Linked DNA regions of Euzebya rosea. The protein of the gene in region 1 binds, or shares a complex with, the protein of each later gene. Links are inferred from orthologs where the notes say so. Each region holds a gene or a part of one and is shown on either strand. Other genes may lie near its edges. The genes, in order: secA and secY.

Region 1 (3,758 bases):
GCCTGATCGTGCCGCTCGGCGACGCGGTGGCCCGCACGGTCGTCCGCACCGCGGCGGCACACCCCGAGCTGGAGGTCGTCAGCATCAACGTGGTCGGTGCGCAGCTGGAGTCCGAGGCCTTTCCCTCCCTCCTGGAGGCCCTCCTGCGGGACGAGGACGTCGACCCCCGCCGGCTCGTGCTGGAGGTCACCGAGACCACCTTGCTCGCCGGCACGCCGACGGTCGTGACGCAGCTGCAGCGGCTCAGGGACCTCGGCGTCCGGGTGGCGCTGGACGACTTCGGCACCGGCTACGCCTCGTTCGCGACGATGCAGTCGTTGCCGCTGGACATCCTGAAGGTCGACCAGACCCTGGTGGGCCGGCCCGAGGACACCGACACGGTGCTGCGGGCCGTCGTCACGATGGCCCATGCGATGGACCTCGTGGTGATCGTGGAGGGGATCGAGCGCCAGGACCAGCTGGACGCCGCCCTCGGCGTGGAGGCCGACCTGGTCCAGGGGTATCTGCTCGGTCGGCCGGGGGATGTCCGACTGCTGGGTCGGTCGATCCAGCGGACGGGGATACGCTGGGAGCCGGACCCCACGTTCTGACGGGGTTCGACGCGCGCCCATCGGCGTGTGCGCGTGACGAAACGGTGGTCGCGAGGACACGGGTCCCAGGCGGCCGGGAGAGTGACGGATGCTGGATCGACTGCTGCGGATGGGCGAGGGCAAGCGGCTCAAGCAGCTCTGGAAGATGGTTGAGCAGGTCAACGCGCTCGAGGACGACATCAAGACGATGTCCGACGGCGAGCTGGCGGCCCAGACCGACGTCTTCAAGAAGCGGCTGGCCGACGGGGAGACGCTCGACGACATCCTCTTCGACGCCTACGCGACCGTCCGCGAGGCCGCGTGGCGTGTCCTCGGACAGCGTCCCTTCGACGTGCAGGTCCTCGGTGGGATCGTCATCCACCAGGGCGAGATCGCCGAGATGCGCACCGGTGAGGGCAAGACCCTGACCTCCACCGCCCCCGTCTACCTCAACGCCCTCGCGGGCAAGGGCGTCCACGTCGTCACGGTCAACCCCTACCTGGCCTCGCGTGACGCCGAGTGGATGGGGCAGGTCTACTCCTTCCTGGGCATCAGCACCGGGTACGTGTACCCCCAGCAGCCCAAGGCCGCGAAGAAGGCGGCCTACGACTGCGACGTCACCTACGGCACCAACAACGAGCTCGGCTTCGACTACCTGCGTGACCACATGGTCCTGCAGCCCGACCAGCTCGTGCAGCGCGGCCACAACTTCGCCATCGTCGACGAGATCGACTCGATCCTCATCGACGAGGCCCGGACCCCGCTCATCATCTCGGGTCCGGCCGACGCCAGCTCGCAGTGGTACGAGGTGTTCGCCAAGCGCATCGCCCCGAAGCTGAAGCGCGACGAGCACTACGAGGTCGACGAGGCCAAGCGCACCATCGCGGTCTCCGAGGAGGGCGTGGAGAAGGTCGAGGAGCTCCTCGGCGTCGGCAACCTCTACGAGAACGCCAACACGCCGCTGATCCACCACCTGCAGAACGCCATCCGCGCCAAGGAGCTGTTCCGGCGCGACGACGAGTACATCGTCGACGGTGGCGAGGTCCTGATCGTCGACGAGAACACCGGCCGCACGCTGCACGGCCGCCGGTACTCCGAGGGCCTGCACCAGGCCATCGAGGCGAAGGAAGGGGTGAAGATCCAGCAGGAGAACCAGACGCTGGCCACCATCACCCTGCAGAACTACTTCCGGACCTACGACAAGCTCGCGGGCATGACCGGTACGGCGAAGACCGAGGAGAAGGAGTTCGCCGAGATCTACGAGATGGGCGTCGTGGTCGTGCCGACCAACCGTCCCATCCAGCGCCTCGACCAGCCGGACCAGATCTACAAGTCCCTGGACGCCAAGCTCAACGCGGTGGTCAAGGACCTCAAGGCCCGGCAGGAGAAGGGCCAGCCGGTCCTGGTCGGTACCGCCAGCGTCGAGCGCTCCGAGGAGCTGCACAAGCGCCTCAAGGTCGCCGGCGTCGACTGCGAGGTGCTGAACGCCAAGAACCACTTCCGCGAAGCCGACATCGTCGCGCAGGCCGGCCGCATCGGTGCGGTGACCGTCGCCACGAACATGGCCGGTCGTGGTGTCGACATCCAGCTCGGTGGCAACCCCGAGGCGCTCGCGACGAAGGTCGCCAAGCGCGAGGCCGGGGCCGAGCCGGTCACCGACCTCGAGACCGGCGAGGTCGAGCCCGAGTCGGTGTGGCGCGAGCGCTACCAGGCCGAGTACGACAAGGCCCTCGCGGCCTTCCAGGTCGAATGCGCCGAGGAGAAGAAGACGGTCCTCGAGCTCGGCGGCCTGTACGTGCTGGGCACCGAGCGGCACGACTCCCGACGCATCGACAACCAGCTGCGCGGTCGGTCCGGACGTCAGGGCGACCCGGGTGAGTCCCGGTTCTACCTGTCGCTGGAGGACGACCTGATGCGGCTGTTCAACGCCTCGGCCGTCGAGTCGATCATGAACCGCCTCAACATGCCCGAGGACCTGCCCATCGAGGCGAACATGGTCACCAAGGCCGTGGCCCGGGCACAGGCGCAGGTCGAGTCGCGCAACTACGAGATCCGCAAGAACGTCCTGAAGTACGACGACGTCATGAACGCGCAGCGCAAGATCATCTACCGCGAGCGCGACACCGTTCTGCACGGCGAGGACAGCCAGGTCGAGGAGATCGCCGAGCAGTTCGTCGAGGACGCCGTCGACAACCTGGCCGTCCAGTTCGCGCCACAGGGCGTGTTCCCCGAGGAATGGGACGTCGAGCAGCTCGAGGAGCGTGTCCGCAAGCTCTTCGGCGTCGACGAGTTCGCCATCGACGTCAGCCAGTTCGACGGCAAGGAGGCGCACTTCGACTTGCGGCAGAGCCTCGAGGAGACCGCCATGGAGCGGTACGAGGCCCGCGAGGAGGAGATCGGTGCGGCCGGCATGCGCCAGGTCGAGCGGCGCGTGATCCTCTCGGTCGTCGACCGAGTGTGGCGCGAACACCTCTACGAGATGGACCACCTGCGCGACGGCATCGGGCTGCGCGCGGTCGGTCAGCGCGACCCCCTGGTGGAGTACCAGCGCGAGGCCTACAACGCCTTCGCCGACATCCAGGCGCGCATCAAGGAGGAGTCGGTCGGCTACATCTTCAACCTGCCGGTCCGCAAGGAAGGCGAGGCGCAGGCGAGCGCCGAGGCCAAGCCGGCGTCACCGCGCCCCCGCATCTCCCGTCCGTCCCTCGACGGCGCCGCCAACCGGCCCATGGACACGCAGTTCAGCTACTCCTCGGCCAAGTCGGGCGACGCCGCGCCGAAGGGCGCTGGGGCGTCCTACTCCGTCGCCAGTGGGGGCGCCGGCGCCGCTGCGCCCGGGTCCGCCAAGGAGAACGCCGCGGCTGCTGCCCAGCAGGCCGGCACGATCCGCAACGACGACAAGACCGGCCGCAACGACCCCTGCCCCTGCGGTTCGGGCCAGAAGTACAAGAAGTGCCACGGCGCCTGAGGATCGAACGAAATGAGGCCCGGAGGGCGCCGTTCGGGGGGCCGGGGGCGGAGCCCCCGGCGGAAGCCTGGGGCGTAGCCGCGGCGCTCGCCTCGATCCCGTCCCCGTCCACCAACGCCCTGCACCTGGGGCCGCTGCAGCTGACCTTCTACGGGTTGGCCATCGCCATCGGCGTCGCGATCGCGTGGCGCATGACCGTGGTCCGCATGGGCCGACGGGGT
Region 2 (3,216 bases), on another replicon or contig:
GCTAGGGCCATGGCGCTGCAGATCACCCAGAGGCGCAGCACCAACGGTGCGCAGGCGAACCAGATTCGCACCCTGCACTCCCTTGGCCTCAAGCGCATCCGTCAGACCGTCGTCGTTCCCGACCGTCCCGAGATCCGGGGGATGGCCCACAAGGTCACCCACCTGATCACCGTGGAAGAGGTGTCCGACGAGCTGCTGCCGAACGGCGGCAAGTCCAAGTACCGCGATCGCGGCCAGGGCCCCATCACCTCCCAGAAGGTGACCCTTGCCAACGCTGACGCGGTCGACCCCGACGGCACCGTCGACGAGGACGCCCTCGCCGACACCGCCGACGAGGAGGAGTGACCTCGTGAAGATCCATGACCTCAAGCCCGCTGCCGGCTCCACCAAGCGCAAGACCCGCAAGGGTCGCGGTGAGGCGGCTGGCAAGGGCAAGACCGCCGGCCGCGGTACCAAGGGCACCGGCGCCCGCAAGAACGTCCCCCTCGGGTTCGAGGGTGGCCAGATGCCCCTGCAGCGTCGTCTGCCGAAGCTGCCGGGCTTCAACCCGCGCAACCGGGTCGCCTACCAGGGGATCAACGTGTCCCAGCTGGACGCCCACTTCGCCGACGGTGACGTCGTCACCCCGGTCGAGCTGGCCGACAAGGGCCTGATCCGCAAGCCCAGCGAGCGGGTCAAGATCCTCGGCGACGGCGACCTCACCACCAAGCTGACCGTCAGGGCCCAGGGCTTCTCGAAGTCCGCAGAGGCCAAGATCACCGAGGCAGGCGGCTCCGTCGAGCGCCTGGCCCGCGTGCTCTCCGGCACGGCCGACCAGCCTGCCGACGAGGCCAGCACCACCGAGTAACCTCACGACCGCTCCTCCGCACTCGCGGGGGAGCGTTTCGTGTCAGCATGGGGGGCCGCGCCTCGACGACATCGTCATCGATGTCCGGGGAACGCCCTGCCGGCCACAGGAGAACGCATGTTCCGCGCATTCGCGAACGCCTTCAAGATCCCCGATCTGCGGGGCAAGATCCTCTTCACCCTGGGGATCATCGCCGTGTACCGCCTGGGTTCGGTCATCCCGATCCCGGGCGTTGACTACTCGGTGCTCAACAACATCCTCGACCAGGCCGAAGCCAGCGGCGTCGCCCAGCTGCTGAACCTCTTCAGCGGTGGGGCCCTGACCCAGCTGGCCGTCTTCGCGCTCGGGATCATGCCGTACATCACGGCGTCGATCATCATGCAGCTGCTTGCGGTGGTGATCCCGAAGCTCGAGGAGTGGCAGAAGGAAGGCGCCACCGGCACGGCGCGGATCACGCAGATCACGCGCTACGTCACCGTCGTCCTGGCCGTCCTGCAGTCGACGGGCCTGATCGTGCTGATCCAGTCCGGTCAGCTGTTCGGCAACGCCGGCATCGACACCAGCGCGCTGATCCCCGACGACTCGGTGCCCAAGCGCGCCCTGATGATCCTGACCCTCACCGCGGGTACGGCCTTCATCATGTGGCTGGGCGAGCTGATCACCCAGCGCGGTATCGGCAACGGCATGTCGATCATCATCTTCGCGGCGATCATCGCGGCGCTGCCCGGCCAGTTCTCGGCCATCTACCAGCAGTCGCTGCCGCTGTTCATCGCCTTCGTGATCGTCGGCCTGATCCTCATCGTGGGCGTGGTCTACGTCGAGCAGGGCCAGCGCCGCATCCCGGTGCAGTACGCCAAGCGGCAGGTCGGTCGTCGCCAGTACGGCGGCCAGCAGACCTACATCCCGCTCAAGGTCAACCAGTCCGGCGTGATCCCGATCATCTTCGCCTCGTCGCTGCTGTACCTGCCGACGCTGGCGGCCTCGATCGTCAACAACGACGCGCTGACGAACTTCACCAACCGGTACTTCCAGTCCGGCGCCCACCCCGTGTACATCATCACGTACCTGGCGCTGACCATCTTCTTCGCGTTCTTCTACACGGCCATCACGTTCAACCCGATCGACGTGGCCGACAACATGAAGAAGTACGGCGGCTTCATCCCCGGCATCCGTCCGGGCCGGCCGACCGCGGAGTACCTGGACCGCGTGCTGACCCGCATCACCCTGCCGGGTTCGCTGTACCTGGGTGCCCTGGCCATCCTCCCGCTGGTCGTGCTGAGCTTCGGCGACGCGCTGTTCCCGCTGGGCGGCGCCACCCTCCTCATCGTGGTGGGTGTGGGCCTGGAGACCATGAAGCAGCTCGAGTCCCAGCTCATGCAGCGCCACTACGAGGGCTTCATCCGCGGCTAGCCCGAGAACCCTGTCGAACGCACACACCCCTGGTGTGTGCGTTCGTCGTTGTCGGGGTCCGTCGGGGTCGGTGTGGCCTGTCTGGTGGCGGGTGCGCGCGGGCGTGGGGTGCGTCGGGTGCGTGGCTGCGGCGTGTGCGGCGAGTGCGCGCGGGCGTGGCTGCGGTGCGGCGGTGGGTGCGCGCGGGCGTGGGGTCGACCGCGGCCCGAGGGGCCGGGGGCAGCGGCGTGTGGCATGGCCGCCCGCGGGGGAGGGGGATCGCACACGGGGCAGGCCGACGTGTGGCATTGACTCCTCCCAGGGGTGGGGACCGCACACGACGGGGCAGGGCGTGTGCGATGCCCGGCGCTGCGGGGTGGTCATCGCACACGGCAACGGGTTCACCGTGCGGCGGCGGGTGCGTCGGGCCCGGGCCACACCGTGCGGCGGGTGCGTGGGTCCACCGCGGGCCGAGGGGCCGGGGGCAGCGGCGTGTGGCATGGCCGCCCGCGGGGGAGGGGGATCGCGCACGGGGGAGCCCGATGTGTGGCATTGACTCCTCCCAGGGGTGGGGACCGCCCACGACGCCCCGGGGCGTGTGCCATGCGCGGCCCCGGAGGGAGGGCATCGCACACGTCCAACAGGGGCCGGGCCGTTTCGCCCGCTGGGCGTACCGGCCGGTAGGCTCGTCGGAACTATCGCGACGCCACACGAGGAGACGGACGCTTGAGACTGGTACTGCTGGGACCGCCTGGGGCGGGCAAGGGGACCCAATCGGCGATGATCTCGGAGACCTTCGCGATCCCGCACATCTCCACGGGCGACATCTTCCGTGCCAACGTCAAGGGCGAGACGCCGCTGGGCAAGGAGGCCAAGGGGTACATGGACAAGGGCGAGCTCGTGCCCGACTCCGTGACCAACCGCATGGTCGCCGACCGCCTGCGCCAGCCCGACGCCGAGAAGGGGTTCCTCCTCGACGG

Evidence for each region.
Region 2: the proteins of secA (region 1) and secY are in contact, whole or in part, in a crystal structure (PDB 3DIN), measured with the Thermotoga maritima proteins. The link is inferred for Euzebya rosea from one-to-one orthologs. Residues at the interface, in WP_004082002.1 of Thermotoga maritima: Glu261, Ala262, Arg263, Lys300, Ala301, Arg302, Thr303, Ile304, Ile305, Leu323, Tyr324, Asp325, Pro326, Val329, Ser330, Tyr333, Ile336, Lys340, Phe345, Val349, Glu363, Phe364, Tyr374, Ser375, Gly376, Gly377, Glu393, Ile395, Thr482, Ser483; in WP_004081795.1 of Thermotoga maritima: Glu108, Gly109, Glu110, Glu111, Ala236, Glu237, Arg238, Arg239, Ile240, Thr241, Ile242, Gln243, Tyr244, Ala245, Arg246, Arg247, Val248, Thr249, Gly250, Arg251, Arg252, Val253, Tyr254, Gly256, Ala257, Ser258, Thr259, Tyr260, Leu261, Pro262.

Annotation. Positions count from the first base shown.
Region 1 is NZ_PGDQ01000001.1:103,450-107,207, forward strand. What follows is about bases 291-3,737. They hold secA (preprotein translocase subunit SecA), read left to right. Parts: upstream 291-678; coding sequence 679-3,537; downstream 3,538-3,737. Other genes in these bases: CUC05_RS00395 (putative bifunctional diguanylate cyclase/phosphodiesterase), read left to right, coding at 291-590; lgt (prolipoprotein diacylglyceryl transferase), read left to right, coding at 3,522-3,737. Also shown: more of CUC05_RS00395, read left to right, coding at 1-290; more of lgt, read left to right, coding at 3,738-3,758. UniProt on the Escherichia coli protein: Required for protein export, interacts with the SecYEG preprotein conducting channel.
Region 2 is NZ_PGDQ01000006.1:58,629-61,844, forward strand. What follows is about bases 206-3,110. They hold secY (preprotein translocase subunit SecY), read left to right. Parts: upstream 206-964; coding sequence 965-2,257; downstream 2,258-3,110. Other genes in these bases: rpmD (50S ribosomal protein L30), read left to right, coding at 206-345; rplO (50S ribosomal protein L15), read left to right, coding at 350-847; CUC05_RS09395 (adenylate kinase), read left to right, coding at 2,969-3,110. Also shown: rpsE (30S ribosomal protein S5), read left to right, coding at 1-5; more of rpmD, read left to right, coding at 10-205; more of CUC05_RS09395, read left to right, coding at 3,111-3,216. UniProt on the Escherichia coli protein: The central subunit of the protein translocation channel SecYEG. Consists of two halves formed by TMs 1-5 and 6-10.